DNA from 3 places in the Flavobacterium sp. GW821-FHT12A05 genome. Region 3 is predicted to be linked to each of the others. Evidence: riboswitches for the same ligand, from Rfam matches in the RefSeq annotation. Region 3 holds a riboswitch; each other region holds the start of a gene.
What was found. A riboswitch is a leader RNA that binds a small molecule or an ion and turns the genes downstream of it on or off. The one in region 3 is predicted to bind S-adenosylmethionine.
Positions count from the first base shown of each region.

Region 1: linked by a shared signal. The riboswitch ahead of AC1RRQ_RS06025 (homocysteine S-methyltransferase family protein) and the one ahead of AC1RRQ_RS08040 (redoxin domain-containing protein) in region 3 are both predicted to bind S-adenosylmethionine.
Region 2: linked by a shared signal. The riboswitch ahead of AC1RRQ_RS06100 (alpha/beta fold hydrolase) and the one ahead of AC1RRQ_RS08040 (redoxin domain-containing protein) in region 3 are both predicted to bind S-adenosylmethionine.

Region 1 covers NZ_JBXAQY010000002.1:620,743-628,154, reverse strand. Annotated here, with positions in the region: gene AC1RRQ_RS06045 (ferredoxin-like domain-containing protein) at 1-383, shown strand, start outside; gene cobA (uroporphyrinogen-III C-methyltransferase) at 376-1,149, shown strand; gene AC1RRQ_RS06035 (precorrin-2 dehydrogenase/sirohydrochlorin ferrochelatase family protein) at 1,252-1,833, shown strand; gene AC1RRQ_RS06030 (NAD(P)/FAD-dependent oxidoreductase) at 1,931-2,983, shown strand; SAM riboswitch class I at 3,495-3,611, shown strand; gene AC1RRQ_RS06025 (homocysteine S-methyltransferase family protein) at 3,950-4,954, shown strand; gene AC1RRQ_RS06020 (hypothetical protein) at 4,958-5,395, shown strand; gene metH (methionine synthase) at 5,632-7,412, shown strand, end outside.
Region 2 covers NZ_JBXAQY010000002.1:640,072-647,483, forward strand. Annotated here, with positions in the region: gene thrA (bifunctional aspartate kinase/homoserine dehydrogenase I) at 1-727, opposite strand, end outside; gene AC1RRQ_RS06100 (alpha/beta fold hydrolase) at 729-1,712, opposite strand; SAM riboswitch class I at 1,789-1,897, opposite strand; gene AC1RRQ_RS06105 (hypothetical protein) at 2,088-2,279, opposite strand; gene AC1RRQ_RS06110 (homoserine dehydrogenase family protein) at 2,829-3,917, opposite strand; gene AC1RRQ_RS06115 (O-acetylhomoserine aminocarboxypropyltransferase/cysteine synthase family protein) at 4,012-5,316, opposite strand; gene AC1RRQ_RS06120 (hypothetical protein) at 5,390-5,578, opposite strand; gene AC1RRQ_RS06125 (TonB-dependent receptor plug domain-containing protein) at 6,189-7,412, opposite strand, start outside.
Region 3 covers NZ_JBXAQY010000003.1:320,378-327,789, reverse strand. Annotated here, with positions in the region: gene AC1RRQ_RS08055 (SDR family NAD(P)-dependent oxidoreductase) at 1-108, shown strand, start outside; gene AC1RRQ_RS08050 (nuclear transport factor 2 family protein) at 182-559, shown strand; gene AC1RRQ_RS08045 (NAD(P)H-dependent flavin oxidoreductase) at 575-1,660, shown strand; SAM riboswitch class I at 2,044-2,144, shown strand; gene AC1RRQ_RS08040 (redoxin domain-containing protein) at 2,423-3,415, shown strand; gene AC1RRQ_RS08035 (aminotransferase class V-fold PLP-dependent enzyme) at 3,450-4,928, shown strand; gene metN (methionine ABC transporter ATP-binding protein MetN) at 5,276-6,307, shown strand; gene AC1RRQ_RS08025 (methionine ABC transporter permease MetI) at 6,300-6,953, shown strand; gene metQ (methionine ABC transporter substrate-binding lipoprotein MetQ) at 6,997-7,412, shown strand, end outside.

The sequences.
Region 1 (7,412 bases), on a different contig from region 3:
AATGTGCCGGAGTGGTGATCGATTTGGTTGCTACATTACTGTTTGAAGCAAAAGAAAAATTGTTTTTAGCTCAAGAATCATTCGACGAGAAAAAATGGTCAGATGCCATTTATCATGCTTATGCAGGATTTGTAAATGGTGCTAAAGCATTGTTATTGGCAGAAAACCAAAAAACAAACCATCACGCAGGAATTGTAGACTTGTTTGATACTGTTTTTATTGAAAATAATAAAATCGAATTGAACTCAACTTTTAAAGACTTGGTTTACCAAATCAATAAAAATGAACCATCAGAAGCTTTCGCTAAAGATTACATTGCTCAGGCAGTAGTTTTCTTTGATAAAATTGAAACCTTCAGAGCTCAGGAATTAGAAAATGCTTAATATAAAACCCAAAATAACTTTAGTTGGTGCAGGTCCGGGCGATCCTGATTTACTTACGCTAAAAGCTGTAAAAGCATTGGCTGAAGCAAATGTGGTTTTATACGACGCTTTAGCCAACGAAGAAATTCTGGATTATGCACCAAAAAATGCTATCCGAATTTTTGTTGGAAAAAGAATTGGAAATCATGCTTACACGCAGGATCAAATCAATCAGCTGATTGTAGATAATGCACTGACTTACGGAAACGTAGTAAGATTAAAAGGCGGAGATCCGTTTATTTTTGGAAGAGGCGGCGAAGAAGTTGATTTTGCCGAAAGCTTCGGAATTGAAACCATTGTAGTTCCCGGAATTTCTTCTGTAGTTGCTGTTCCAGCCAATCAAGGAATTTCGATTACAAGACGTGGCGTTTCAGAGAGTTTTTGGGCGATTACAGGAACAACATCTGATAGAAAATTATCTTCGGATATAGCTTTGGCTGCACAATCAAGCGCGACAGTTGTGATTTTGATGGGAATGCACAAATTGCCTCAAATTGTCGATTTGTTTCAAAAAGAAGACAAAGGAAATTTACCCGTTGCGATCATCCAAAACGGAACAACAGCAGAAGAAAAAATAGGGGTAGGAACAGTAAATTCTATTCTAAATATTGTAAAAGAAAAAGAATTAGGTTCTCCAGCCATTATTGTTTTGGGTGAAGTTGTCCGCGAAAGCAATAAATTAAAAGGATTTTACGAAGAATTTCTATCAAAAGAAATCCGGAAGTAAGAAAAACATAGCCTGAGGTTTCAACCTCAGGAAAGTATGAATATTTAATTCGATTATTCATCAAAAAATCATCTAATTTTGTTTGGATGAAATTAAATTAAAATGGAACAAAACGAATTATATCCAATATTTTTAAAGCTTCACAATTTAAATATACTAATTGTAGGCGGAGGAAATGTAGGTCTGGAAAAGCTTTCCTTCTTGCTAAAGTCAAGTCCGAATGCAAATGTTGAGGTAGTAGCAAAAGAATTTCATTTAGAAATTAAAGTTTTGGCAGAGCAACATCCTTCGATAAAATTGACAAGATCGAAGTTTAAAAAGAAAATGCTCAAAAAGCGTCACATGGTAATTGCCTGTACAGACGATTTAAAAGTAAATAAAAAGGTTTACGATTTAGCGAGAAAGCGTTATTTGATTTGCAACATTGCCGATACACCAGATTTATGTGATTATTATTTAGGTGGCATCGTAACAAAAGGAAATGTGAAAATTGCTATTTCAACCAATGGTAAATCGCCTACAACAGCCAAGAGATTACGTGAGTTTTTTGAAGAAGTAATTCCGGAAGATATCAATCAAATGGTTGAGAATCTGAATGAATACAGAAAAACACTCAAAGGCAATTTTGAAGAAAAGGTTAAAAGAATGAACGAGATTACCTCTTCATTAAAAAATAAAGAGTAAAAAAGTTTCGGAGAGAAATAAATGATAAAAATCATTGAAAGTACAAGGATTTATTCGTTTCTTTGCGTTATTAAGAATGATTATAAACAACAACATAATGATTAAAACAGATATACTTATAATTGGAGCAGGACCAACAGGTTTATTTGCCGTTTTCGAGGCAGGATTGTTAAAATTAAAATGCCACATTTTAGATGCACTTCCACAAGCAGGAGGGCAGCTATCAGAGTTATATCCAAAGAAACCCATTTATGATATTCCTGGATTTCCGGAAGTATTAGCCGGAGATTTAATTGATAACCTACAAGAACAAATTAAACAATTTGAGCCAGGTTATACATTAGGAGAACGTGCAGAAACAATCGAAAAGCAAGAAGACGGAACTTTCATTGTAACTTCAAACAAAGGAACAAAATTCCACGCTCCGGTTATTGCAATTGCAGGAGGTTTAGGAAGTTTTGAGCCGCGTAAACCACTTATTGAAGATATCGAGTTTTATGAAGATAAAGGAGTAAAATACTTCATCAAAAATCCTGAAAAATTCAGAGATAAAAGAGTTGTAATTGCAGGAGGAGGAGATTCAGCACTTGACTGGAGTATCTTCTTAGCAAATGTAGCCTCAGAAGTAACTTTAATTCACCGTAGAAACGAATTTAGAGGAGCTTTAGATTCTGTAGAAAAAGTACAGGAATTAAAAACAGCTGGAAAAATTAAATTAATTACACCAGCAGAAGTTATCGGAATTAATGGTGCTGAGCACGTTGAATCATTAGATATCGAAGAAAACGGGGCACACCGTAAAATCGAAACCGATTATTTCATCCCACTTTTCGGATTAACTCCAAAATTAGGTCCAATTGGAGACTGGGGATTAGAAATCGAAAAAAATGCAATCAAAGTAAACAATGCATTAGATTACCAAACTAACATTCCGGGAATCTTTGCTATTGGAGACGTAAACACATATCCAGGAAAATTAAAGTTAATCCTTTGCGGATTCCACGAAGCAACTTTAATGTGCCAGGCAGCTTATCAAATCATCAATCCAGGTAAAAAATATGTATTGAAATATACAACAGTTTCTGGTGTAGACGGTTTCGACGGAACTCGTAAAGAAGCTCCAAAAGCAGTTGTTAAGGCGATTGTTTAATCGAAGGTGCTGAGGTTCTAAGGGACTAAGGTTCTTAGGTTTTTATATAGAAAGCTCAAACTTGACAACAAGTTTGAGCTTTTTTTTAGAAAACATAATAAAACATAGCCAGTGGTTTCAACCACTGGAACGCAACGAATAGACATATCGCTAATCAAGATGCATGATTACAAAAAAAGGATTATCACAATACGTTTCCCGTGGTTGAAACCACGGGCTATATTAAGAAAACAGTTTTGGCTTTTTTATTAATCCCAGCGGGATGAAATATTTATAGAAAGAAATTGTTCGTTTGCAAAAGAGCTCCAGCGGAGCGAAATATATGCCCCTCCGCTGGAGTTTTTGTTTTGTGCACGTTGTTTTTCTATAAATATTATGCTCCTCCGGAGCTAAATCACGTAAAAGAAAAACCTTAGAACCTTAGCACCTAAGTCCCTCAGAACCTTAGAAAAAAAACATTTGCAAATAGAAAGCCTATTTCATACCTTTGCACTGTTCTTAAAATTATTGTCAGTTATCACGAAAGGCGGAGGGATAGACCCGATGAAACCTTAGCAACCCTTTATCATAAAGAAGGTGCTAAATTCTACTTTATACGACATTTTCCAGTATTAAAGATAGATAACACAAATACATACTCGTATTTCTCAAAACTTTTTCTCGATAACATATAATATTTACTGAAACAGATTCTGTATCAGGAGCGAATCATTGGCGCATTTTTGCAGTCAATAGTTCCCGCTTTTCGTTGCAATTCTTTTGCTTTTTAAAGAAAAAAGCAAAATAATTTCCACTTCAATCGGGGCTAATGAGCCAGCAATAGTGCACTTTTGGAATTAATGTGAAAAAATATCCGAAGCAAACCTAACAGGTTTTAAAAACCTGTTAGGTTTAAACTTCACAATCATAATAAAAAAAACTTAGCACCTTAGCACCTCAGTGTCTTAGAAGCTAAAAAAAGAAGCCATGGCAATAACAATTCAGGAAGCAATAAAAAAAAATATCCTAATCCTTGACGGAGCAATGGGAACTATGCTGCAACGCTATAATTTCTCAGAAGAAGACTTTAGAGGAGAGCGTTTCAAAGATTTTCCACACCCGTTAAAAGGAAATAACGATTTACTATCCCTAACACAACCACAAGCGATTCGCGATGTGCATGCCGCTTATTATGAAGCTGGTGCTGACATTGTAGAAACCAACACCTTCTCTGGAACGACAATTGGTATGGCAGATTATCACATGGAAGATTTGGTTTACGAGTTAAACTACGAATCGGCAAAAATCGCGAGACAAGTAGCCGATGAGTTTACCGCAAAAAATCCGGAGAAACCTCGTTTCGTAGCAGGTTCAATAGGACCGACAAACCGTACAGCAAGTATGTCACCAGATGTAAACGATCCAGGTTACAGAGCCGTAACGTTTGACGATTTACGAATTGCTTACAAACAACAAGCAGAAGCTTTAATGGATGGTGGCTGTGATTTGCTTTTAGTAGAAACAATCTTTGATACATTAAATGCAAAAGCAGCACTTTTTGCAATCGAAGAAGTGAAAGAAGAACGTAATCTTGATATCCCAATCATGGTTTCGGGAACAATTACAGATGCTTCTGGAAGAACACTTTCTGGGCAGACAGTCGAAGCGTTTTTGATTTCAGTTTCGCATATTCCGTTATTAAGTGTAGGATTCAATTGCGCTCTTGGAGCCGATTTGCTGAAACCATATTTAAAAACATTAGCGCATAACACAAGTTTTAATGTGTCGGCACATCCAAACGCTGGATTACCAAACGCATTCGGACAATATGATGAAACGCCGGAACAAACTCAGGCTTTGATCAAAGAATATTTAGACGATAATTTGATTAATATCATTGGCGGTTGCTGCGGTACAACTCCAGATCATATTCGATTAATTGCTGAGGTTGCGAAGGATTATAAACCAAGAGTAGCGCCAGTGCTTGAGTAGAAAATGACAGAGGAACACAATAATAAGCTTGGATATGTCATGGCAAGTGTTTTTTTAGTTGTACTTATTTCATTTATGCTTTTTTCACATTACAGAGGAAATGAGAATAAGAAATATAGAAAGACATTTAAAGGAGAAACAATAGGGCTTACATTAAGAATTAAGCAAGCGGGTAAATCCCATTTTTTAAGATATTGTTTTTATTCTGGCGGAAAAAAGATTTTAGGAGGCGCTTCTATTGTTGATTATAATCTTGTAAATAAGTTTTATAAAGTAAAATATGATTTAGATAATCCCGAAAAAGGACACTATATCATTTTGAAAGAAGAATTAAAACCAGATTCTATTTCACTTGTCAATGCAGGTTTTACAAAGGTCAAATATTATAGATATGATGCAGGTGTAACTTGTAAATATATAGAAAATTCGAAATGGAAATAAATATTCCAAAAAGAACAAATAATAGGTAAAAGGCTGATGAAGTCGAGTTTGCGTGAGGGATAGAAGTGAAAAGCCCACAGCCTGACGAAGGAAGAGCGAGGACTTGTAACGGATAGCCCGACCCGGAGGGACACGCCCAAAATATTAAAAGAATACAGGTTTAAAAACCTAAAAAAATATAGAATAAAAAAAACTTAGAACCTTAGCATCTTAGGATCTCAGTAACTTAAAAGAAAATGACAGAAAAAAGAAGAGACCTTGTATTATCAGGATTAGAACCATTAATTATTACGCCCGAAAGTGTTTTCGTGAATGTTGGTGAGCGTACGAATGTAACAGGTTCAAGAAAATTCCTAAGATTAATCAAGGAAGAGAAATATGACGAGGCGCTTGATATTGCAAGACAGCAGGTAGAAGGTGGAGCACAGATCATCGATATTAATATGGATGAAGGAATGCTTGATGGAGTTACTGCTATGACTAAATTTTTGAATTTAATTGCTGCAGAACCAGATATTTCGAGAGTGCCAATTATGATCGATAGTTCTAAATGGGAAATCATTGAAGCGGGTCTGAAAGTAGTACAAGGAAAAAGCGTTGTAAACTCGATTTCGTTAAAAGAAGGTGAAGAAGCTTTTATTCATCATGCTCGACTAATCAAACGTTACGGAGCGGCAGCAATTATCATGGCTTTTGACGAAGTAGGTCAGGCCGATAATTACGATCGTAGAGTGGAGATTTGTCAGCGTTCGTATGATATTTTGGTGAACAAAGTAGGGTTTCCTCCTCAGGATATTATTTTCGATTTGAATATTTTTCCGGTTGCAACGGGAATGGAAGAACATAGATTGAATGCTTTGGATTTCTTTAGAGGAACAAAATGGGTTCGCGAGAATCTTCCGCACGCGCATATTAGCGGTGGAGTAAGTAACGTTTCGTTTTCTTTTAGAGGAAATGACACGGTTCGTGAAGCGATGCACTCGGTTTTTTTGTACCATGCGATTAAAAACGGAATGACGATGGGAATCGTTAATCCGGAGATGCTGACGATTTATGATGATATTCCGAAAGACTTATTAGAGCACGTTGAAGACGTAATTTTAGATAGACGTGACGATGCGACAGAACGACTTTTAGATTTTGCAGAAAATGTAAAAGGTGAAGCAAAGAGTGATGAAAAAGTAGTTCAGGAATGGCGTTTTGGAACCGTTCAGGAGCGTATTACGCATTCATTGGTAAAAGGAATTGACGCTTTTATTGAAGAAGATGTTGAAGAAGCACGTTTGGCAGCGACAAAACCAATTGAGGTTATCGAAATTAATTTGATGACGGGAATGAATGTCGTTGGAGATTTATTTGGAAGCGGAAAAATGTTCCTGCCTCAGGTAGTTAAATCGGCTCGTGTAATGAAAAAAGCTGTTGCTTATTTACTGCCTTTTATCGAAGCAAGCAAACAAGCCGGAGATAAACAAGGAAATGGAAAAATCCTGATGGCAACTGTAAAAGGCGACGTTCACGATATTGGTAAAAACATCGTTTCGGTAGTTTTGGCTTGTAATAATTACGAGATTGTAGATCTTGGTGTTATGGTGCCTCCTGAAAAAATTATTGCAGCGGCGATTGAACATAATGTAGATATTATTGGTTTAAGCGGACTGATTACGCCTTCGCTTGATGAAATGGTTTATTTAGCCAAAGAATTAGACAAACAAGATATTAAAATCCCAATTATGATAGGCGGGGCAACGACTTCGCGTGCGCATACCGCCGTGAAAATTGCACCGCAATATAGAGAAACTGTAATTCACGTAAACGATGCTTCGAGAGCTGTTACTGTTGCAGGAAATCTATTAGATCATAACCGAAAAATATATGCAAAAGATATTCGTGCAGAATACGATTCTTTTAGAGAAACATTCTTAAATCGTTCGAGGGATAAGAATTTCTTAAGTATTGAAGACGCTCGTAAAAACAAATTACCATTGGATTGGTCTGAATATACGCCGACTAAACCAAA
Region 2 (7,412 bases), on a different contig from region 3:
CTTCATTAAACGACAGGTATTCGATTTTTTTAGCATCGGCTACTAAATCAGGATTTGCCGTGTAGATTCCGTCAACGTGTGTAAAATTTTGAAGTTCTTCGGCATCTAAATAATTAGCAATTAACGAAGCCGTGTAATTACTTCCGTTTCTTCCTAAAGTTGTGGTGTCGTTGTTATTATTTGAACCAATGAAACCAGTAACGATATTTACCGTTTCTCCGTTATGTAATTTGAAATAATTGATTACGTTTTTCTTAGACAATTGTTCTAAAGGCTGTGCGTCTCCAAATTTCGAATCGGTTTTTAATAACTCTCTTGTATCTACAAAATTGGCGGGAATTCCTTTTCCAACTAAAATTGAAGTCAATAATTTAGCCGAAAGCAATTCGCCTTTAGACAAAATCTGATCTTTAATTTTATTGCTGTAATCGCCAATAAGACTTACACCTTCAAAAAGTTTATCTAAAATATTAAATTCTTCAGATAGATCAACTTGAGGAAAATCTGAAATCTGATAGGCTTTAAAGCTTTCTAACAACGGTTTGTAGTTTCCGTTTTTAGCCGCAATTCTTAAAATATCTTCTAATTCATCTGTTGCATTTCCACGGGCAGAAACGACTACGGCAATTTTTTCGCCTTGATTTACTTTATCAGAAATGATCGAAACTACTTTGTTAAGTCCTTCTCCGTTTGATAATGATTTACCTCCAAATTTTAATATTTTCATTTTATTTTGCTATTGTTTCTGCCTTAAAAATATCGGCAAGTAAATGATCTAATTGTTTGTACTCGATTAAAAAAGCGTCATGTCCGTGAACCGAATCTATTTCGCTGTAAAAAACATTGTTTTTAAATTTCTTTAATTCATTGTAAGTTTCCAGATTTTCTTTTGGTGTAAAAAATAAATCTGAATTGATTGCCACGATATGAATCGCTGCGTTTGTTTTGGATATTAAAGCCTCGAAATCCTCGCTATTTCTGGTAATATCTATGGTTTTAAGCAGTTGGTTCATCAATTTATAAGATGCTAATTGATAACGTTTCTGCAGTTTTTTGCCGTGATGCGCCAGCCAGCTTTCAATATTAAAAATCAAAAGATCCTGGTTGATGGTGCGTTGAAATTTTTCTTTGAATGATTCCGGAGAACGGTAACACAGCATAGCGTGAATTCTCGCATCTTCGATTGGTTTAGACGAATTGTTTAAAATTTGTTCCTGCAGATAGCAGTTAGCAATCATCCAGTCAGTCGATTTCCAATCAGTTGCAATAGGAATTAGATTTTCGGTAATGTTGGGTTCCAATGCCAAAATTTCCCAGGCAATACCGCCGCCGACAGAACCGCCAATTATGGCAAATACCTGTTCTATGTTTAAGGCTTTTAATCCTTTGATGAAAATTCTCGCAATGTCTCTGGTTGTAAAATCCTGATAGTTTTCGATTATAAAAGAATCTGTTCCGTTTCCGGGAACATTAAATGCCAGAACCGTATACTTGCCGGTATCTATTGTTTTATCATCTCCAATTAAATCGCTCCACCAGCCGTTTTCGCCGGTAACATCGGCATTTCCTGTCAGGGCATGATTAACCAAAACAATTGGAGCGGTATGCAAAGGAAGACCAGAAAGTGTAAAACTTAACGGTAACGACGGATATAGTGCACCACTTTCGGTGATGAAATCTTGTATTAGGATGGGACTTGGTATATTTTCCAATTTCAAATCTTTTTAATTTTGATTTGTGTGGAAATATTAGAAAGAAAGTCTAGAGTTGAAACTAGAAAAATTCTTGTTGTTATCTTTCCACGTTTGGGCGTGGTAGAATGCAGCACCTTCTTCGATTTAACGAAGGGTTGCTAAGGATTCATCGGGTCTAATCCCTCGTCCTTTCTTTATAACATTTCAATACGTGTTTGAACTTAACGGTGCAAATTAACTACTAATTTCTTAAACTAACAAATTTTATCGAAACTGATTGCTCAATTTCTTAAACATACTTCAATCAGAAACTATTGTACGCAAAAAATTACCGAACAAATTGCCCAGTAAATTTAAGCAGGTTTTTAACCTAATTTATGAGTGCTTTTCAAGTTAGATGAAAAGGGTTTCATTTTCTTTTGAATACATCAAAAACAATAATGAATTTGGTGCTTTTTTCTCCGCTTTTTTATCTGTTTCAGTTATTCCGAAACTTGGGTGGATTAACTCGTTTACTGGCGGGGGATTATTTCTTTCGATTTTGCTTCTGAAAAGTTTTTTTCTTAAGTAGTTAATTGTGCTCATGATGTTTAAGTTTATGTTAGTTATATTTTAATCTTTATTATTTCTTTAATTCTTTGTTATGCAAGCTAAATGGAATAAAAAAACCCTTTTGGGTTTTTAATACCAAAAGGGTTTAAGTTTTTATAGAACTTATATATACTTTTAGTATCAACAGACGCGTACACAAATATGTGCGACATTAAACATCTTGTTCATCTGTAGGGACTTATTCATTTGCGTTTTGACTGTTATTTTAAAAAAATCTTGCATTTAGTTTTTTTTATGAGCTTTTTTGATCTGATTAATTATCTAAAAAGCGTTTAATTATTTTAACAATTAACGGGCTGTTTTTAACATACCTTACTTGCCTTACAAATGTGCGAATATTTTTTCAGATTCGCAAGTTATAAAAGCGCATTTTTTCTTAAAAAACGTTAAAAAACAGTATTTTAACGTTAAAAAACATCTTACAAAATTAAGAATTGAGATAAAGAAAGTTTTGTCTTACAAAAATTTAACTAACTTTTCTGTTTCAATCTATCAAAGAACTACTCGCTAATATCGAAAACACTACAGCCAGACGGCTTCTTTATTTTTTATTTTTTCGGCAACTTTCAAAATATCGGTTATTAAGCCTCTTGAAATTGCCTGCTTGCATGGCGAAGCACTTTGAAGCACAATTGGCGTATTGGCATACGACTGGGTATAAATTTCAAAAATAGAATCGGAACCTTTTAATTGTCCTATTGCCGAAGTTATGGGTTCTGAAACTAATTTTACTTCTAAAGTGTTTTTCTCTACATCAAATTCTCCTATATATCGCAAAACGTGATTGTCTTTTTGAGTTATTTTGGCAATCTTAAAAGATCTGTCTATGGCCTCTTTATTCAGAATTCCGTTTTTCTCTAAATGCTCTTCTCCTATAAGCGAATTGATTTTAATGTCTGAAAACTCAAATTCTTTACCAATTTCACGAGTTAAAATCAACAGTTTTCTTGCGGTATCATTTCCTGATAAATCTTCTTTAAAAGTAGATCGCATTAAGCCGAGCAGGCTGGCATCTTTTAAAACAGCCGAAAATGTATTTTCTTCGGAAGAAAAACGATTAAAGACATAACTGAGGTTATCTGAAAATACGCCTCTAATTTTTGTTATTTTTTCTCCTGAATAATATAAATCTCTTAAAGTCTGTAAAACCGGAAATCCTGTATCAACCGATGTTTCATACAAAAACTCTTTGTCGTATTTCTTAAGATTTTCTCTTAACTGCTTATAAAGGTCTATTGGCAGTGTATTGGCTTTTTTATTTACGGCAACAATATTAAATCCGTTTTCGATTAAGGTATTGTAATGTCCAATTAACTCATCGCTTGCTGTTGCATCAACTGCAATAAGATTTTCGAATTCGTTTTCTTTTGCAAATTCAATAATATCTTCGACTCTAAAAGGAACGGCCAATTCTCTAAAATTGGTTTCCCAAGCATATCCTACGCCTTCTTTCTCGAAAAAAGCTACTGTAGAATTGGTAATGATGGGAAAATGAAAATCGACATTTTTACTTTGCAGAAAAAACTCCTGACTTTCTATAATCTGATTGATTAATGTGCTTCCTATATTTCCTATTCCAAATAGAATAATATTTATTTTAAGCTTTGACATAATTTTAAATTTATGGTGGATTTTTTAATAAAAAATCACCTCTAGCAGAACTCACGCTGCTAAAGGCAATTTTTCAAACAAAAAACAAAAAAACCTAATTCTTATTGATGCTGTATTGCGATTGCGCAACGTTTTCAAAAACCGCTTTCAAATCGGCAATTAAATCTTCAACATCTTCTATTCCAACAGAAAGTCGGACTAAATCTTTCGATACTCCCGTTGACAATTGATCTTCTTCAGACAATTGCTGGTGCGTGGTACTTGCAGGGTGAATGATCAGCGATTTAGTATCGCCAATATTAGCCAGCAGAGAAAACAATTTCGTTTCATCTACCACTTTTTTAGCGGCGTCAAAACCTCCTTTTAATCCAAAAGTGATAATACCACTTTGTCCTTCCGGAAGATATTCTTTGGCTAAATCATAATATTTATTTGATTTTAGACCTGGATAGTTTACCCAGACTACCTCATCTTGTTTCTCTAACCATTCGGCTAAAGCCAAAGCATTTTCACTGTGTTTTTTAATTCTAATTGGCAGCGTTTCTAATCCCTGAATAATCTGGAAAGCATTAAACGGACTCAAAGCCGCTCCAAAATCACGCAATCCTTCGATTCTTGCTTTTGCAATAAAAGCAGCATTTCCTATAGCTTCGTGATATACTAATCCGTGATATCCTGCAGAAGGTTCTGTAAATTCAGGGAATTTTCCGTTAGCCCAGTCAAAACTTCCGGCATCGATAATGGCACCTCCTAACGAAGTTCCGTTTCCGGCAATATATTTTGTCAGTGAATGAATTACAATATCGGCACCATATTTAATTGGGTTTAATAAATAAGGTGTCGCAACTGTATTATCTACTATAAAAGGCACTTTGAATGCTTTGGCCTGCGCCGAAATTCCTTTTAGGTCTAAAACATCTAATTTTGGATTTCCTAAAGATTCTACAAAGAAAGCTCTTGTATTTTCTTTTGCAGCTTTGGTAAAATTTTCAGGATTTGAAGGATCTACAAATGTTGTTGTAATTCCTAAACGCGGTAATGTTACATTTAAAAGGTTATAAGTTCCTCCGTACAAACTATTTGATGCTACAATATGATCTCCGGCTCTTAACAAAGTCAATAAAGTCGTTGAAATTGCCGATGCTCCAGATGCTGTAACTACTGCTCCAATACCACCTTCGAGCGCTGCAAGCCGTTGTTCTAAAACATCGTTTGTTGGATTATTTAATCTCGTGTAAATAAATCCTGCTTCGGCAAGACCAAATAAATTAGCGGCATGATCTGCGTTATTAAAAACATATGATGATGTTTGATAAATTGGCACTGCTCTTGTTCCAGAGTTTTTAGTTACGTCGTGTCCTGCGTGTAATGCGTTTGTTGCAAATTTGTGTGTACTCATGATTTCTTAGTTTTTTAGGTATTGTTAATACTTATATATATTGTTAATTGATTTTTGAAATTTTAATTTAGATTTAGGCTAAAAAATCTTCGCCTTCTTCTTCAAGATCATACATTTGAAATAGTAATGATTTCTGAGCTTTGATATTCTGCTCTGTATTTATCCTTATTACTTCTCTTGTTGTTTCTTCTGATATATTGTTATTTTTTTGAGAATCGTTTCTCAATAAATATTCTACCGCTATTGAATTTAGTGTTTTCATGATGTTTAATTTAAAGTGTTGAAATGAAAAAAGCCCTTTCGGATGGCGACCAAAAGGGCTTATAGTGTAACTATAACAAAGATTGTATCTTTTACTTTTGGCAACAGCAAGGTTGGATGCACATTTGCATCATACTACAACACATCATATTTTTTCTTGCTATTGTTTTCATTTCTATTTAAAATTTAATTCTTTTTAAACTCGACTAATTTGATAGAGTAAATGTAATATTTATTTATTTAACTGCCAAATAAAATTTTGATATTTAACACTAATTTTTTTATAGGCCCGTAAATAAGGGCTTCCTCTTTAAAAAACAGCCCACTCCCGATAGCTATCGGGATTACGGATTAAACGGATTGACACGGGTTTCTTTTTATTTAATGTATTATAAAAACCATTTACATGGGTTGAAAAAGGTTAGCCACAGATTAAAAAGATTACATTGATTTTAAAAATCAGTGCTAATTCGTTTAATCCTTAAAATCTGTGACCTATTTTTTTTTAGAATTTAAGTTCAATCCCGATACTATCAGTATAAAAAATCACATTGATGCAAAAAAAATCAGTGCCAATCCGTTTAATCTGTATAATCTGCGGCCTATCTTTTTTAGAATTTAAAACTTAAACGCGCGAAACCAAATCTTCCGTTTAATCCAAATTGCGATACTGCTCTTGAATAGGCAAACTGATTTGCATTTGTTAAGTCTGTACTTGGTGCCGGAGATAAAGTTGGAGTTGTATTTGTAAATGCCGGAGTCGAAGGATTATTTCTGTCCGGATAAACATCTCCTATATTATTAAATCCAATTGTGGCTCTAAAATGTTCGTTTATTTGATATCCTAAAGATAAATCGGTTACTAATTTTGCGCTGTATTCCGGATGTTCGTAAACAGAAGCGTATCCATCTAAATTAACATCTGTAGCTCCAGGATCTGTAACTTTTCCGAAATAACTATTTCTTAAATAAATGTCTAATTTCTTGATGCTGAAAGTAGTCATTAAATTGGCTTTCAATTTAGGGATTGCTTCTTCTAAATAAATACGGCTTGACTCCGGAAAGAATGAATATTTAAAAGGATCTCCTCCTGCATCAATAATAGATTGCGGTACATGCAAATCTCCTACTCTTTTTGTTTCGTTATAGCTTAATGCCAAATCGTTTCTGATCACGAAATCCTGAATTACATCATATTTTTGAGAAATTACCACATCGATTCCTTTTGTTTCTGAGTCAATTCCGTTTGTCCAGAACGATGCTCTTTCTACACCTTTTAAGTCAAATGCCTGCTGAAACAATGTCAAGGCGTCTTTTTGTGTCTGCGACGTTGCTGCATTTATCTGCGCATCTGTTGGTCTTGCGTATTGTCCTGATAAAACAATTCTGTCGTTGATTCTTGTAAAATAAGCATCTGTTGCAATTGTAATATTTGCTTCCGGAATTTTAAATGTAAATCCTGTACTGATGCTTTTTGATTTTTCTGGTCTTAAATTTTCTACCCCAATACTTTTTGCTGCCTGAGAATCATTTGTAAAATAACCTACCTGATATGGTGATCCATTTATAAACTGAGTTGAACTTGATTCAAAATATTTTTGTTGTAATGATGGCGCTCTAAATCCTGTTTGCCCAGAGATTCTCCAATTGATATTGTCTGTCAATTTTAAAAGAGAAGCTAATTTAAAGGTAACTGTGCTTCCAAAATCTGAATAGTTTTCATAACGAGCAGCTCCATTTATCAGCCAGTTTTCGGTTGCATTTAATTCTAAGTCGATATATGCTGCGCCGCTTTTTCTGTCTTTTTCTTTAGCATCTGAAGGCTGGAAACCTGA
Region 3 (7,412 bases):
ATCGATGATATTTCTGAAATGGTCTACACCGTTGCCAAAAGCAATTTTATTACCGGATCAATCATTAATGTTGATGGCGGAAAAGGTGCAGGACACAATTTAAATTAAGGTGAAAACTATTTTATTAACTGCTTTTATGCTCTGGAATTTTCAGAGCATAAAAGCTCAAAATACAATCGAAATGGAAAATCAAATCGAAATTCAAGCCATTACTGATGCCATAGAAAATTATTATTTTAAAGGTATTTACGAAGGTGATGAAATGCTTTTAGGAAGTATTTTTCAACCCGGAACATTATTATTTGGAGATGTAAAAGGACAGCCTTATTTTAAAACTGTTGATTTGTATTTAGACGGCGTTAAAAACCGACAAAGTCCAAAAGATTCCGGCAAACCTTTTAAAGGAGAAATTCTGCAGATAAGCGTTGTAAATTCTATCGCTGTGGCGGAATTAAATGTTAAAATGTACGACTTTAATTATAGGGATTTTTTATCTTTCCATAAGATTAACGGCAAATGGCTTATCGTCAATAAAATGTTGACCGATACAAGCAAATAATTAAAATTGAAACACATGTGGTACAATACAAAAGCTAAGGAATTATTGGGAATTGATTATCCCATATTGCAAGGACCTTTTGGTGGTAATTTGTCAACCGTAGAATTAACCACTACAGTTTCTAATCTTGGCGGATTAGGCGGTTACGGAGCTTATACTTTGAGTCCGCAGGAAATATACGAAGTCGACAAGCAGATAAAAGCAGCCACAAATAAACCGTATAACATTAATCTTTGGGTTTCAGATCATGATATTCCGGATGGCGGTTTAACCGATGAGCAATTTGAGAAAACAAAAGCGCTTTTTAAACCGTATTATGATGAAGTTGGGATTCCGTTACCGGAAAAACCAGCGCCGTTTCAATCAAGATTTGAAAATCAATTACAAGTTATTTTAGATGTCAAACCAAAAGTTTTTAGCTTTATGTTTGGCGTTCCTTCAGATGATGTTTTAGAACAATGCCGAAGATCAGGAATTGTAACGGTAGGAGCAGCGACAACACTTGATGAAGCCCTTTTTCTGGAAAGTAAAGGTGTTGATATGATTATCGCTTCGGGTTTTGAAGCGGGCGGACACCGACCTTCTTTTTTAACCAATGCCGAAGCATCTGTAACCGGAACTTTTGTTTTACTGCAGCTCATGCGTGAAAAAATTAAAACTCCTATTATTGCCGCTGGCGGAATCGCCGATGGAAAAGGAATTGCGGCAGCTTTAACATTAGGCGCAAGCGCAGGCCAAATTGGAACCGCCTTTTTAGCTGTCGATGAATCGAATGCATTGCCAATTCACAGAGAAATGTTGTTTTCTGATGCTGCAAAATACACTACGCTTTCTCGCGCCTATACAGGAAGGCTCGGGCGCGGCATCACAAGCCGAATCGCAAAAGATATAATGGGGAAAGAATCAGCTATTCTGCCTTTTCCGTTGCAGACTACTTTTATATCGCCATTGAGAAAAGCAGCCCTTGACCAGCAAAAATGGGATATGATATTATTTTGGGGCGGACAAATTTCCCCAATCTTAAAACATACAAAAGCCAAAGATTTAATGCATTCTTTAATTGAAGAAACTACAGCTTATTTTGATGGCTTGAAGTTATAACGTATCGTTTGTCAGGGATGACATAAAATTACGATGTACTTGGCGTGCCTTCGACTTCGCTCAGGCTGACAACTTTATTAACTTTATTACTGTCAAGCTGAGCGAAGTCGAAGCTCTTTTCATTCAACTAAACCCGACAGGTTTTTAAAGCCTGTCGGGTTTAAACTGTGCACAAATTCGAGTACGGTTTACTTCAACTGTATGAATTTCTGTTATAAAATAAAAAAATGCTAAAAGATTTTATTAGTTGTAAGGTTTTATTTTACAGTGTTTTATATCTGAAATCATCATCTCTTTAAATAATATTAAAAAAAATATTCTTAAACTATACTAATTTTATAGAATTAGTATATATATTTGTACTACAGAAAAATTCTGTATGATACTTATCCAGAAAGACTGAGGGAATAGGCCCAATGATGTCTTAGCAACCTGTTGTCGAATAAGGTGCTAAATCCTTCCCGTTTTGCGGGACAGATAAGAAAGATTTCCTCAAAATCTGAATAAGGTCATGAATGTTAAAACCTTTTTATTCTTTTAAATGAAAGCAGACTCAACTTTATACGCGGCTTATGAATTTTTGAATTCAATTTTTGATGCAAATAGTTTTGCTGTTTTCCGAATGCGAAAGCATTAAACTCTCTCCAATTTCCCCTTATAAATAGCATTTGCTAAAATCCATTTTACATTGGGTTAAAGGAATTTCCTTGTCTAATTTCAACTAAAATAAAAATCATATCATCACTTAAAAATCAAAACAAAATGAAGAAAATACTATTAGGTTTCGCCTTATTTCTTGGAGTTATACAAACTCAGGCACAAGACAGCAATTTACAATTAAAAGGAACTGTTGTAGATACAGTTGCACAATACGTTTATCTGCAGAAATTTCACAATAAAATGTTTACCACAATTGATTCGGTAAAAGTAAAAGACGGAAGTTTTAGTTTTAAAACCAAAGTAAAAACACCGGAATTATATGGTTTAAGCGTAAACACACAAAGCAGTCCGTTGTATATTTTCCTTGAAAAAGGCCCAATCACAGTAAAACTAAATCCAAAAAAATACTACAGTAATTCTGTTGTAGAAGGTTCTGAATCTCAGAATTTATTCGAAACCTATAGAAAATCAAAAGAGGTAGAAATCAGTAAATTCATTACAGAAAACCCTAAATCTATTGTTTCAGCTTATGTGTTGTACAGAAACTGGTCGTACAGATTATCGCCGGAAGAAATCACTCAAAACATTGCTCTGCTTGATAAAAGCCTTCAAAATACCACTTACGTGAAAGAACTAAAAGAACTGGTTACTGTTTTAAACGGATTAGCGGTTGGAAAAAAAGCCCCTGATTTTACCAGCAATGATCCCGAAGGTAAACCAGTTCGTTTTTATGAAAATTTAAAAGGTGGTTACACTTTAGTCGATTTTTGGGCTTCATGGTGCGGTCCTTGCCGAAAAGAAAACCCAAATATCGTAGCGGCTTACAAAGAATTTCACGATAAAGGATTCAATATTATTGGAATCTCTTTAGATAAAAAGAAAGAAAACTGGATTAAAGGAATTCAGGATGATAATTTGACTTGGACACACGTTTCTGATTTGCTTTTCTGGAACAGCGCCGTTGCTAAATTATATGGTGTAAGAGCCATTCCGGGGAATTATTTAGTCGATTCAAAAGGAATTATCGTAGCAAAGAACCTGCATGGAGAAGAATTGCAGACTACGCTTAAATCGCTTTTAGGACAAGCAAATTAATAAAAAAAACTTAGTTAATTTAAATGATAAGGAAATGAATGCTATTGAGACAGAAACACAACCAATTGAATTAGAATGTTACTTCTCTAAATTTAGAGAAAGTACTGTAGGTGTAGATCATACTTTTAAATCGGTTTATGGAAAACAAAATCTGCTGTATGCAGATTGGGTTGCCAGCGGAAGATTATACGCTCCAATCGAGGATATTATGCTTAATAAAATTGGTCCAATGATTGCCAATACGCATTCACTTTCAAGTCAAACAGGAAAAACTTCAACTTATGCTTATCAATATGCGAGAGATGTCATAAAAAAGTCGGTTAACGCAAGCGAATCGGATGTTTTGGTTACAACCGGAACCGGAATGACCGCAGCTTTATCAAAACTGCAGAGAATAATGGGCTTGCGAATTCATGATGATAATGATAGACCTGTTGTTTTCATTACCCACATGGAGCATCATTCTAATCAGGTTTCTTGGTATGAAACCAATGCCGAAGTGGTGATTCTGCCTCCTGATGAAAACAATTTAGTCGATCCTAATGTTCTTTCGAAAGAAATTAAAAAATATGCCTCGAGAAGCATAAAAATAGGCTCCTTTACGGCTTGTTCGAATGTTACGGGAATTATTACGCCTTATCATGAATTAGCCAAAATTATGCATGAAAACGGCGGACTTTGTTTTGTTGATTTTGCTGCTTCGGCACCTTATGTCAAAATTGATATGCATCCTAAAGATCCGCAACAGCAGTTAGATGCTATTTTCTTTTCGCCTCATAAATTCTTAGGCGGACCGGGAACGTGCGGTGTTTTGGTTTTCAATGAAAAATTATACAAATCTGATTTTCCGGATAATCCCGGTGGCGGCAATGTAAAATGGACCAATCCGCTGGGTAAATATTGTTACAGCGAGGTCATAGAAGTTAGAGAAGATGGCGGGACGCCAGGCTTTCTACAAGTAATTAGAACTGCCTTAGCTTTAGAATTAAAAGATAAAATGGGAGTTTTAAATATTAAAAACAGAGAAAAAGAATTGCTTGATCTTTGTTTTTCAAGACTTCAAAAAATAAAGGGTTTGTCGATTCTGGGTGATCTTACAACAGAACGAATTGGATGCGTTTCTTTCGTAATCGAAGATATTCATTATAATCTTATTGTCCGACTTTTAAATGACCGTTTCGGGATTCAGGTTCGTGGCGGCTGGTCTTGTGCGAGTACTTATGCGCATTATCTTTTCAATATAAATGAGAAAAAATCAGCCATTATTACGAGTGAACTTTTAGAGCGAAACCAAACCAACAAACCGGGATGGGTTCGTTTATCACTGCATCCGATTATGACAAATGATGAACTTTCATTTATTTGCGATGCAATCGAACAGGTTGCTTTACATTATAAAAAATGGCAGAAAGATTATGAATATAATTCGGTTACAAATGAATTTGAAAATCCAGAAATTAAAGAAAATATAGCCGAAGAAGTAAATGAATGGTTTAAGTTAGATTATAGTTAGTTAAGTTTTAAACCCGACAGGTTTCTAAAACCTGTCGGGTTTCTAATGGGATAATATTTCATAGTAAATCTTGTAAGAGGAATCTAAATAATAATCTACTATTTTGATAGGTTAATAAAAGTTTTGTCTTTTATGCATAAAAATTAAAATTATCTGTTTAAATTTGCAACCGCAATGAGAAACAAGAACCAGAATTTGAATTATTATTATAGCAGCCGTATGATGTGCTGTAGTAATGCTGTGAAATTCACTGATCTGGCTTATATATAAAATAATACTATTTATTTCAGAAAGCCTTTCATGAAGATTTGAAAGGCTTTTTTGTTTTAAAATTTGAATTTGAACAAATGATTGAATTAAAAAATGTTACCAAAACTTTTTATCAGAAAGACAGGATTGTTTCTGCCTTATCGGATGTTTCGCTTAGGGTTCCGCCGGGGAAAATTTTTGGCGTAATCGGAACTTCCGGAGCTGGAAAAAGTACGCTGATTCGATGCGTGAATCTGTTGGAAAGACCAACTTCAGGAGAAATTATTGTAGACGGAAAAGCGTTAATGCAGCTTTCAAACGCAGAATTAGCAATTGAAAGACGACAAATCGGGATGATTTTTCAGCATTTTAATCTCCTTTCTTCAAGAACCGTTTTTGAAAATGTTGCTTTTCCGCTTGAATTAGTGGGAACTCCAAAAGGCGAAATTAAAACGCGTGTTTTAGAATTACTGGAATTGGTTGGTTTAGCCGAGAAAGCAAATGATTATCCGGCAAGCCTTTCTGGCGGACAAAAACAAAGAGTTGCCATTGCCAGAACTTTAGCCAATAATCCGAAAGTTTTATTGTGTGATGAAGCGACAAGTGCACTTGATCCGGCTACAACACGTTCTATTTTAAATTTATTGAAAGACATTAACCGTCGTTTAAATATTACCGTTTTATTGATTACACACCAAATGGAAGTTGTAAAATCGATTTGTGATGAAGTTGCGGTAATCAGCCACGGAAAATTAATAGAGCAGGGAAGTGTAGGCGAAATTTTTGCCGATCCAAAACATGAATTGACAAGAGAATTTATTGCTTCGTCACTTCATTTGGAAATTCCGGCTGTGTATCAGGATAAATTGCAAAAGACAGATAATGGAAGCTTAAATCCGTTATTAAAGCTGGAAATGACTGGAAAATCTGTTAATGAGCCTGTTATTTCAGAAGTTTCGAGATTGTTCGATACCAATTTCAAAATTGTAAGCGCGCAGATGGATCAGGCCGGAGACGTAAACTTTGGCGTTATGCTGATTGAATTATCAGGAAAACGCGAAAACTACGACGCAGCGATTCAATATTTTATTTCAAAACATATTAAAACAGAAATCATAGGTTATGTCTGATTCTATTATTGACTTATTATTAAAAGGAACCTGGGAAACCATTGTTATGACATTTGTGTCGGGCTTTTTTGGTTTTCTAATCGGACTTCCAACGGGAGTTTTACTTTTCCTTACCCGAAAAAATCAAATACTGGAACAGCCGGTTTTAAACAAAGTTTTATCGGTTTTGGTAAACGTTTTTCGTTCTATTCCATTCATTATTTTAATCGTTTGGATGATTCCGTTTACACGTGCTATTGTTGGTACTTCTATTGGCGTGAGTGCAGCTTTGGTTCCGTTAAGTATTGGCGCTGCACCATTTATTGCCCGTTTGGTTGAAAACAGTTTATTGGGACTTCCATCCGGATTAATCGAAGCGGCAAGAGCTTTAGGTGCAACACCTTTGCAAATCGTTTATAAAGTATTACTTCCAGAAGCTTTGCCTTCGTTAATAAACGCAGCATCGATTACTTTAATTACCCTTGTAGGTTATTCTGCAATGGGCGGTGCAGTTGGAGCAGGCGGTTTAGGACAAGTAGGATATCAATACGGTTATATTGGTTATGATGCCGTAACAATGAATTCGGTTTTGGGTTTACTGGTAATATTAGTATTCCTTATTCAGTTTGCGGGCGACGCTTTATCTAAACATTTTGACCACAGATAATCTCAATTGACAATTAATAATTAACAATTTACAATAAAAAGATATGAAACGTAATATTTTAAAAATGGCTGGAGTTTTGGCTTTGGCACTTATTTTATCAAACTGCGGAAAGAGTAAAAACAACGATCCGCACCACATAAAAGTAGGAGTTGCTGCCGGACCAGAATTAAAAGTAGCAGAAGCGGCTAAAAAAGTAGCAAAAGAAAAATTTGGACTAGAGGTTGAATTGGTTTCTTTCAATGATTATGTAATTCCAAACGAAGCTTTAAGCCAGGGCGATATTGATGCAAATGCTTTTCAGCACAAACCTTATTTAGACGAGCAGTCAAAACAACGTGGTTATAAATTGGCTATTATCGGAAAAACATTTGTTTACCCAATTACGGGTTATTCTAAAAAAATCAAAAGCCTTTCGGAACTAAAAAACGAAAGCACGATTATTATTCCAAATGATCCAAC